One region of the Cellulomonas sp. Root137 genome, then DNA from elsewhere that is predicted to be linked to it. Evidence: riboswitches for the same ligand, from Rfam matches in the RefSeq annotation. Region 1 holds a riboswitch; each other region holds the start of a gene.
What was found. Region 1 has a riboswitch for S-adenosylmethionine ahead of ASD18_RS06135 (rhodanese-like domain-containing protein). Riboswitches for the same ligand answer to the same signal wherever they lie in the genome.
Positions count from the first base shown of each region.

Region 1 (3,263 bases):
TAGCGGACCAGCGAGACTCCCGGCTGCTGCTCGAGCCAGGTCGCGACCTGCAGGGCCGACGCCGTCTGGTGCCGCACGCGCAGCGACAGCGTCTCCAGCCCTTTGAGCAGCACCCACGCGTTGAACGCCGACAGCGACGGCCCGGTGTTCCGGATGAGGGTCTGGACCGGACCGTGGATGTACTGGTCGGTGCCCAGGATCGCCCCGCCGAGCACGCGCCCCTGACCGTCGATGTGCTTGGTCGCGGAGTACACGATGACGTCCGCGCCCAGCTCCAGCGGCCGCGACAGCACGGGGGTGGCGAACACGTTGTCGACGATCACCGTGGCGCCCGCGGCGTGCGCGAGCCGGCTGACCGCGGCGATGTCGACCAGGTCCTGCATCGGGTTGGACGGCGTCTCGAAGAACACCACGTCCGCCGGGGTGGAGAGCGCCTCCTCCCACTGCGACAGCTCGTGGCCGTCGACGTAGTCGGTGCGCACGCCCCACTTGGCCAGGATCTCCTCGAAGATCACGACGGTGGACCCGAACAGCGCGCGCGCGGAGACGATGCGCGACCCCGACTGCACGATCGCGGCGATCGACGTGAACACCGCCGACATGCCCGACGCCGTGGCGAACGCGGCCTCGGCGCCCTCGAGCAGGCGCAGGCGCTCCTCGAAGGTGGACACGGTCGGGTTGCCGTAGCGGGAGTACAGGAAGCGGTCGGCCTCTCCGGCGAACGCGGCCTCGGCCTCGGCGGCGGCGGAGTAGACGTAGCCCTGCGTGAGGAACAGCGCCTCGGACGTCTCGTTGAACTGCGACCGCACCAGGCCGCCGCGGACGGCGAGCGTGTCCGGGCGCAGGTCGGTGCGCGGGGTGCGGCGGTCGTCCCAGTCGGCAGGCCCGGGGACGCGCCGGTCGCTCACGCCTGCCGCCAGGGGAGCCCTGCCGCGCGCCAGCCGGAGTGGCCGCGGTGGCCGTCGGTACCGACGTCGCCCTCGAAGCCCTCGAGCACGTTGTAGGCCGGGCCCAGCCCGGCGGCGGTGGCGGCCTGCGCGGCGGCGACGGAGCGCACGCCCGAGCGGCACAGGAACACGACGGGCCGTCCCGCCGCGACGCCGGCGTCGGCCAGCTGCTTGAGGAACTGCGGGTTCGGGCGCCCGGACGGGTACGACACCCACTCGACCAGCGCGGCCCGGCCGTCGATCGGGGCCGAGTCGGGGATGCCCACGTAGCGCCACTCGGCGTCGGTGCGGACGTCGACGAGCACCGCGCTCTCGTCGGACGTCAACAGGTCCCAGGCCTGCTGGGGGGTCAGGTCGCCGGCGTAGCTCATCGAGGTCCTCGTCTCATCGGTCCTGGCGGTAGCACCCTCGGCCGGGCACACGGTGCCCGCGGGTTGCTGCGGCGTCGTCGAGCCAGATCTCTCAGCCGCTCTGGATGGTGGCCGTGATGCTACGCGCGGCGGCGCCCTCCTTCCAAGTGGTGGACAAGGCGTCCCGGTGGGCGAGACGAAGTCGGCGGCGCGTTGACAGCCACCGGGAGGTGCCGGGACCCTCGTTGCAGGTCATGAGCGCCAGCGTCAAGCCCCGGCTCGCTGGCCGGCAACCCTCCTCCGCGGTGGGGTGCCCCGGGTGACGACCTGGCCGCGTCCCGTCCGGGGCTCGGCAAGCGCGGGGTTCCACCTTCTCGACGGGTGTTCCCCCGGAACGTGTCGGAGGACCCACCATGACTGTCACCGCCGAGCGCCTCTCGTGTGCGACCGAGGTGAGCGCCCTGCTCCCCGTGGTCGGCGGCACCACCACCGTCCCGCTCGTGGACGGCACGCACCGCGTCTACGCCAACCTCGACTACGCGGCCAGCGCCCCGGCGCTCGAGGCCGTCGCGGCGCGCGTCACCGAGGTGCTGCCGCTGTACGCGTCCGTGCACCGCGGCGCCGGGTACCTGTCCCAGGTGTCCACCGCGCTGTACGAGTCCGCGCGCCAGACCATCGCGCGGTTCGTGGACGCCCGTCCCGACGACGTCGCGATCATCACGCGCAACACGACCGACTCGCTCAACCTGCTGGCCGGGGTCGTCCCGCCGGGGGGCCGCGTGCTGGTGCTGGACGTCGAGCACCACGCCAACCTGCTGCCCTGGGTGCAGTCCTCCGAGCGGCACGGCAACCGGACCACCATCCTGCCGATCGCGTCGACCGTCGCCGGGACCCTCGACGCGCTGCGCGACGAGCTCGCCCGCCAGCCGTACGCGCTGGTCACGATCACGGGTGCGTCGAACGTGACGGGGGAGGCGCTGCCGATCGACCAGGTCGTCGCGCTCGCCCACGCCGAGGGCGCCCGCGTGGCCGTCGACGGTGCTCAGCTGGTCCCGCACCGCGGCTTCTCGCTGGCCGACACCGACGCCGACTACGTGGCGTTCTCCGGGCACAAGACGTACGCGCCGTTCGGTGCGGGGGCGCTCGTCGGCCGCCGCGACTGGCTCGACACGGGTACGCCGTACCTCGCAGGGGGAGGTGCGGTGCGCGACGTGCGGGCCGATCGGACGGTCTGGCAGCCGGCGCCGGCGCGGCACGAGGCCGGGTCGCCCAACGTGCTCGGCGCGATCGCGCTCGCGGAGGCCTGCGACCAGCTCGCGGCCCTGCCGGCCGGGGCGCTCGCCGCGCACGAGGAGGCGCTGCGCGAGCGCCTGGTCGAGGGGCTGTCGGCCATCGACGGCGTCGAGATCGCGCGCATCTGGCCGGACTCCGCGGCACCGGTCGGCGTCCTCACGTTCACCGTGCCGGACCACGACCCGGGCCTGGTCGCCGCGTACCTCGCCGCGGAGCACGGGATCGGGGTCCGCGACGGCCGCTTCTGCGCGCACCCGCTGCTGGCCCACCTGGGCGCGTCGAACGGCGCCATCCGCGCGTCGGTCGGCGTCGGCACCACCAGCGAGGCGGTCGATCGTCTGGTCACCGCCCTGACGGAGTACCTCGCCACGGGTCCGGCCGTCCGCTACGAGGTGGTCGACGGCTGCTGGGCCGTGGTCGACGACACCCGCCCGCTGCTCGCGGTCCACGGCCTGGACCACCTCGCGGCGACGGCCGCCGCGGCGTGCGGACCGGCCCTGGACGACTGACCCGTCCCGCCCCGGCGGGCTACCCAGCGCTCACTTCGGCAGTTCGCGTCGAGCTCGGAAGTTCCAGCTGCCGAAGTCGACTGCACCTGCCGAAGTCGCGCTCGGGGGCCTGACGGGCCGCGGGTGCATCCGGGCGCGGGGGAACGGACGAAGAGGACACAGGG
Region 1 is NZ_LMFG01000001.1:1,275,503-1,278,765, forward strand. Features, by position in the region: gene ASD18_RS06130 (O-succinylhomoserine sulfhydrylase) at 1-845, opposite strand, end outside; gene ASD18_RS06135 (rhodanese-like domain-containing protein) at 905-1,318, opposite strand; SAM riboswitch class I at 1,314-1,429, opposite strand; SAM riboswitch class IV at 1,548-1,662, shown strand; gene ASD18_RS06140 (aminotransferase class V-fold PLP-dependent enzyme) at 1,711-3,099, shown strand.

Region 2 (3,263 bases), 810 kb from region 1:
GGACGCGTGAGGACGCCGTCCGCGAGGGCCTCGGTGAACTCGCGCACCGGGCGGGTGCTCGCGTAGCGGAAGGTGGTCTCCGGGCCGATCTCGGGGACCAGGTAGTGGTAGTTGGTGTCGAACCACTTGGTCATCTCGAGCGGCAGGTCGTCGCCGCGGCCGCGCGCCACGGTCGAGTACCCGGCCAGGTCGAGGGCGCCGTCGGCGCCGACGACGTCCGCGAAGCGGGCCGGCACCGCACCGACCACGGCGGTGGCGTCGAGCACCTGGTCGTAGAACGAGAACGCGCTCGGGATCGCCGGCACGTCGGTGGCCAGGCCGAGCTCGGCCAGCCGCGTGCGGGTGCGGCGGCGCAGCTCGGCGGCGGTCGCCTCGACCTCGTCGGCCGTCGTGCGACCGGCCCAGAACGCCTCGAGGGCCTTCTTCAGCTCGCGGCGCGGGCCGATGCGGGGGTAGCCGAGCACGGAGCTGGCGGGAAACTTCGGGCTGTTCTCGGTCATGTGGTTCAGTCCCTCGGGGGTCGGGCGGGTGCCGTGTCCTGCGGCCAGCTGGCCAGGTCGGGAGCTGTCCGAGCTCCGCCGTCGAGGTGTGCACCCTCGAGCAGGTCAAGTGCGGCGTGGTGCTGGTTGAACGTGTAGAGGTGGACGCCGGGTGCGCCGCCGTCCAGGACGCCGTTGACCAGGTCGACGCTGGCCCGGATGCCCCGCCGATGACGGTCGAGCTCGTCGTCGGCGGATCCGAGCAGGTCGATCAGGTCCTTCGGTACCGGGACGCCGGTCAGCTCCTGCACGCGCAGCAGCCGGGCCGGGTCGGTGGTCGGGATGATGCCCGGGATGATCGGGATGGTCACGCCGGCCTCACGGGCCTCCGCGACGATACCGAGATAGTCGTCCGCGTCGAAGAACACCTGCGTGATCGCGAAGTCCGCACCCGCCTGCTGCTTGGCCAGCAGCGACGCGACGTCCTGCGCGCGTGTGCCGCCCGTGGCGTGGTTGCCCCGCGGGAACGCCGCGACCGCGACGGACAGGGGTCGCACGCGCGCCCGCACCGCCTGCGACGGGCTGTCCAGGCACCGCTGCGCCTCGATCTCGCGCAGGAGCTCGACCAGCTCGCCCGCGGTCTGCAGGCCGTCCGGGTGTGCCTGCCAGTCGCTCTGGTCGGTGGGCGGGTCACCCCGCAGGGCGAGGAACGACCGCAGGCCCTCGTCGAGGAACTCCCCGACGATCGTCGTGATCTCCTCGCGCGAGGTGCCGACGCAGGTCAGGTGGGCGATCGGGTTGAGCGACGTCTCCTGCAGGAGGCGGCGGACCAGCGCGCGCGTGGTGACCCGGGTCTTGCCCGAGGCGCCGTAGGTGACCGAGACGAAGTCGGGGTGCACCGACTCGAGCTCGCGGATGGTGGCCCACAGGCGCGGAGCCGCATCGGGGTTCCGGGGCGGGAAGAGCTCGAACGAGATCGTCGGGCGGTCGTTCGCGTTCTGCGCCCGCCGGGCGGTCGCGGTGTGCAGCCCGGGGGTGCGGGGCTCAGCCACGGCTGCGCTCACGGCGCGACCGGCCGGGTCGTCGGCACCGCGGTGGTGCGGGGACACGTGTCCTGTGGGGGCATGACTCACTCCATCGCCCCTGGCGGAAGCACCCACACCCTCGCGAGGAGGGGGGTTGCTGCGGCGTCGTCGAGCCAGGTCTCTCGGCCGCTCTGGATGGTAGGCGCGATGGTAGTCCGCAGATCACATGCTGGGCAACAGTGATCGACCCGTGAGACGTCGCCGTCCGCGGGAGCATGCCTGGTTCGGCGGCCGTCTAGTGCGGGCGGCGCGGGACCAGGTTCGAGGAGCGCATGCGGCTGCGCTGGGACGGGACGTCGAACCACGAGTTCGGCGAGCCGGCCGGGACGGACAGCAGCCCGACCTGGACGGCCTCGAGGATCTCTGCGTCGGGGACGACGTTGTCCGTCAGCGCCTCGGCCGCCGCGCGCGCGGCATCACGCCGAACGTCGGGGTCGGGCATCTCCGTCATGGCGGCACTGTAGTCCGCAGGGCGCGCGGTGCCGAGAGGGCGGCCCGCACGATCACCCGCCAGAAGCAAATCTCACCCGGCGAGCGCTCCGGTGCCGGCGGAGCCCCACGCCGACGGGCACGTGGCCAGGTGGTCGTCGACGACCCCGCACGCCTGCATCGCCGCGTAGGCGGTGACCGGGCCGACGAACCGGAACCCGAGCGACTTCAGCTCCTTGGCCAGCGCGCGGCTCTCCGGCGTCTGCGCGGGCACCCCGGCCCAGCCGGCGGGGCGCTGGTACCCCGTCCGGTCGGGCGCGTGCGACCAGAGCACCTCGTCGAGCGTGCGTCCCGCCGCGTGCAGCTCGCGCAGGGCGCGGCCGTTGGCGATCGTCGCCTCGATCTTGGCGCGGTTGCGCACGATGCCGGCGTCGGCCATCAGGCGGGCCACGTCCTCGTCACCGAACTCCGCGACCACCTCCGGGTCGAAGTCCGCGAACGCCGTGCGGAACGCGGGCCTCTTGCGCAGGATCGTGATCCACGCGAGGCCCGACTGGAAGCCCTCCAGGGCGAGCCGTTCGTAGAGGGCGTGCTCGTCGTGGACGGGCTTGCCCCACTCCTCGTCGTGGTACTGCTCGTACAGCGGGGTGCCGTCGCCGAAGCAGCGGCCGGTGAGCGGGACGTCGGGCGAGGTCATGCGTCGAGTCTGCCCGGCGGGGCTGACAAGTGGGCGCCGCCTGTGCACGCGATGGGGCTGTGGGCGGCTCACGAGGCCAGGGCGATGAGCCTCTCGATCCCGTCGAGGATGAGCACGGTGCCGAAGTCCAGCTGGTCGTCCTCGGGCGCGTCCTCCGGGAAGGAGAAGGCCCCCGCGTTCGCTGCCCGGCGCAGTGTGGGGTGCTCGTCCGGGGAGGCGAGCATCGTGATGAGCTCTCCCAGGTCCGGCGGCAGGGCTCCCCCGGCGGTGGTGCCGACGGCCGCGGTGCGCCCGGCGCCGCTCAGCTCCTCGCCGATCCGCAGCTGGTCCAGGGTGTGCGAGGCGAGCAGGCCGATGGCTCCCACCTTCTGGTGCTCCGTCAGCGGGGTGCCGTCGAGCGCCGAGAGCATCGCCTCCATCCAGGCGAGCCGCCCGGGCCCGACCGCGTGCAGGACCGCGGACGCGCGCGCCAGCCACGGGTGCGCGCGCAGGATCGGCTGCTGGACGGCGAGGACCAGCTCGAGCCGTTCCCGCCAGCCGCCCACCTCGGGCCCGAGCACGGGCGGCCGCCCC
Region 2 is NZ_LMFG01000001.1:461,222-464,484, reverse strand. Features, by position in the region: gene metE (5-methyltetrahydropteroyltriglutamate--homocysteine S-methyltransferase) at 1-500, opposite strand, end outside; gene ASD18_RS02180 (methylenetetrahydrofolate reductase) at 506-1,543, opposite strand; SAM riboswitch class I at 1,611-1,706, opposite strand; gene ASD18_RS02175 (hypothetical protein) at 1,800-2,015, opposite strand; gene ASD18_RS02170 (DNA-3-methyladenine glycosylase I) at 2,088-2,690, opposite strand; gene ASD18_RS02165 (TetR/AcrR family transcriptional regulator) at 2,759-3,263, opposite strand, start outside.
Region 2: another riboswitch for S-adenosylmethionine. It lies ahead of ASD18_RS02180 (methylenetetrahydrofolate reductase); the one in region 1 lies ahead of ASD18_RS06135 (rhodanese-like domain-containing protein).

Region 3 (3,263 bases), on a different contig from region 1:
GCGCACGTCGAGCCCCGCGTCCCACCCCGGTGCACGTCCGCCGGGGGGCGGGGCGCAGGCGTCGAGGAGACCCGCCTCGGCGAGCACCCAGGAGACCACGGAGTTCGAGCTCCACATGTCCCGGGCCGGTCCCACCGCGCGGCCCCACGTCAGTCGCGGCACGTGCGGGACGGCGGCGAGCACGGCCTCGACGGCCTCGCGGCGGTCACTCACCACGGTGGCACCGTGCCCCGTGGGGCCGGGCGGTCGGGTGTACCGGATCTCGTAGCGGAAGAACGGCAACCAGCCGAGCCAGCGCGAGCCGACCGGGCCGGTGGCGACGACCTCGCGAGTGGCCCGGCCCCACGTGGGTGTCATCTCGACCACGAGCGGGCGGCCGTCCACCACGAGCTCCAGGGCGCCGTGGTAGAGCGTCCGCGCAGGCCGATGCTCCCGAGCGGCAGCGGCCACCTCCCACCAGTGGCTCGTCCGGACGGCCACGTGCCCGCCCTCACCGACGACCGCCCAGGAGACCGCCACCTGCCATCGCGGTGAGGCAGTCACGGCCGCGTCGGGAGCGTGAGCGCGTAGAACGCGCTGTGCGGGTCCGGTACGTAGTCCGCGAACGGCGGGCACGCGACGAACCCGGCCCGTTCGTAGAGGCGGCGGGCGGGTGCGAAGTAGTCCTGCGTCCCCGTCTCCAGGTGCACGGTGCGGAGGCCTCGCTCCGCCGCCGCGCCCAGGACGTGCGCGAGCATCGCCGCCCCGATCCCTCGGCCCCGTGCGGCGGCGCTGGTCCGCATGGACTTGAGCTCGCCGTCCGTCGGGCCGAGCTGCTTGAGGGCGGCGCAGCCGAGCAGGCTGCCGTCGGCGGCGCGGGCGGTCCAGAACGTGATGCCGGGGGCCGCGAGCGCCGAGGGGTCGAGCGCGTGCACCGACTCGGCCGGCGAGGTCGCGTACATGTCCGCGAGGTGCTCCCCGAGCAGGCCGAGTACGTCGGGGCGAGTCGGGTCGTCGGTGCCGATCGTCACGTCGGTGGTCGTGCCCATGCGTGCGCGTGCTCCCTTGCCGGTGGTGGAGACGCCCATCCTCGCACCGGACGGATCCGTCCCACCATCTGGACTTTCGGCGCGGACCATTGACACGCCGACGACCTATGCCTACTTTCCCGACCTGTTAGGTCATGAATTCCAGCGACAAGCCCCGGCTTGCTGGGTGGCAACCCTCCTGCGTGTGGGGTGCCCCGGGTGACGACCTGGTCCTGCGCGAGCGTCCTGCTCGTGCCCGACAACGACGCAGCGCCCGCCAGGCGGGTACGAAGGGACGCACGATGAGCTCGGACCGACGGCCGACGACGGCTCTCTGGATCCTGCGCCCGTGCTGTCCCGGCGCCTGTTGTCGCTGACGACACCTCCCGCCTGGCCGGCCCCGACCGGCACCTGAGCGACTGAGCCGCGGTACCCGCGCCGCTCGACACACCTACGCCTGCACCCCCGTGCGCCGCAGCCTCCTGCGCCGGGGCGCGCCCTGACGACCCAGAACGGAACCTTCCCCATGGCACTTCCGGTGACCCCCCGCCAGCTGCACCTCGGTGTCGACCTCAGCGACGCCGGCGCGCACCCCGCCGCCTGGCGGACCCACGGCTCGCAGGCGCAGCGACTGTTCGACGCCGAGCGGCTCCAGCACCTCGTCGAGGTCGCCCAGCGGGGCACGCTCGACCTCGTCGTGCTCGACGACTCGTTCTCGTTGCAGCCGTCCCGGTCCACCACGCTGCGCGGCCGGCTCGACGCCGCGCTCGTCGCCGCGCGCCTGGCGCCGCGGTCGCGGGGCATCGGCCTGGTGCCGACGGTCGCGACGACGCACACCGAGCCGTTCCACGTGTCGAAGGCGATCGCGACGATCGACCACGTCAGCGGCGGTCGGGCGGCGTGGCAGGTGAGCTGGACCGACGACGAGCAGGACGCGACGCACGTGGGCCGAGGCCCGGCTCTCACCGAGGCGGGGGCCGTCGCGGAGGCCGAGGAGGCCGTGGAGGTGGTCACCGCGCTCTGGGACAGCTGGGAGGACGACGCGGAGATCCGCGACCAGGCCACGCACCGGTTCGTCGACCGGGCCAGGCTGCACTACGTCGAGCACGACGGTGTGCACTTCGCGGTCAAGGGTCCGTCGATCACCCCCCGTCCGCCGCAGGGGCAGCCGCCGATCGTGGTGCGCGTCGGCTCGGAGGCGTCGTTCGGCCTGGCCGCGCGGCACGCCGACGTGGTCCGGATCAGCGCGACCGACCGCGACGAGGCACTCGACCTGCGGCTCCGGCTGCGGGCCGCTGCGGCGGCGGCCGGTCGCGAGCCGGGCGACCTGCGGGTGCTCGTCGACGCGTTCGTGGTCATCGGCCCGGACCGTGCGAGCGCTCGCGCCCGGCTCGACCTGCTCACCGAGCTCGAGGGCGTCGAGTGGGACACCGGCTCCCTCACGCACGTCGGGACGGCACGGGACCTCGCCGAGACCTTCCTCGACTGGTCCGCGGTCGGGGCGGCCGACGGGTTCGTCGTGCGGCCGGCCTCGCTGCACACGGACCTCGACGTCCTCGTCGACAGTGTCGTCCCGCTCCTGCGGGACGCACGGGCGTTCCGGGATCGCTACACCGGTCCGACGTTGCGCGACCAGCTGGGCCTTGCCCGACCGGTCAACCGCTACGCGGCGATCGCCTGATGGGCGCCCGCAAGCAGATCCACCTCGGCGTCCACTTCCCGGGCGTCAACAACACCACCGTGTGGAGCGACCCGCGGTCCGGCAGCCAGATCGACTTCACGTCGTTCGAGCACCTGGCCCGGCGCGCCGAGGAGGCGAAGCTCGACTTCTTCTTCCTCGCCGAGGGGCTGCGGCTGCGCGAGCACAAGGGCCAGATCCACGACCTGGACGTGATGGGCCGGCCCGACACGCTGCCCGTGCTGGCGGCGCTCGCCGCGGTGACCGACCGCCTCGGGCTCGCCGGGACGATCAACACGACCTTCAACGAGCCGTGGGAGCTGGCCCGCCAGTTCGCGACGCTGGATATCCTCAGCGGCGGGCGTGCCGCGTGGAACCTCGTGACCAGCAGCGACGCCTTCACGGGCGAGAACTTCCGGCGCGGCGGGTTCCTCCCGCACGACGAGCGGTACGAGCGTGCGGCCGAGCTGGTCGCGGTCGCGCGGAAGCTGTGGGACTCGTGGGACGACGACGCGGTGATCGCCCACGCCGGCTCCGGGCAGTTCGTCCGGCCCGGCTCGGTCCACGAGGTGCGCCAC
Region 3 is NZ_LMFG01000003.1:149,253-152,515, forward strand. Features, by position in the region: gene ASD18_RS15755 (hypothetical protein) at 1-543, opposite strand, end outside; gene ASD18_RS15760 (GNAT family N-acetyltransferase) at 540-1,028, opposite strand; SAM riboswitch class IV at 1,159-1,279, shown strand; gene ASD18_RS15765 (LLM class flavin-dependent oxidoreductase) at 1,534-2,688, shown strand; gene ASD18_RS15770 (NtaA/DmoA family FMN-dependent monooxygenase) at 2,688-3,263, shown strand, end outside.
Region 3: another riboswitch for S-adenosylmethionine. It lies ahead of ASD18_RS15765 (LLM class flavin-dependent oxidoreductase); the one in region 1 lies ahead of ASD18_RS06135 (rhodanese-like domain-containing protein).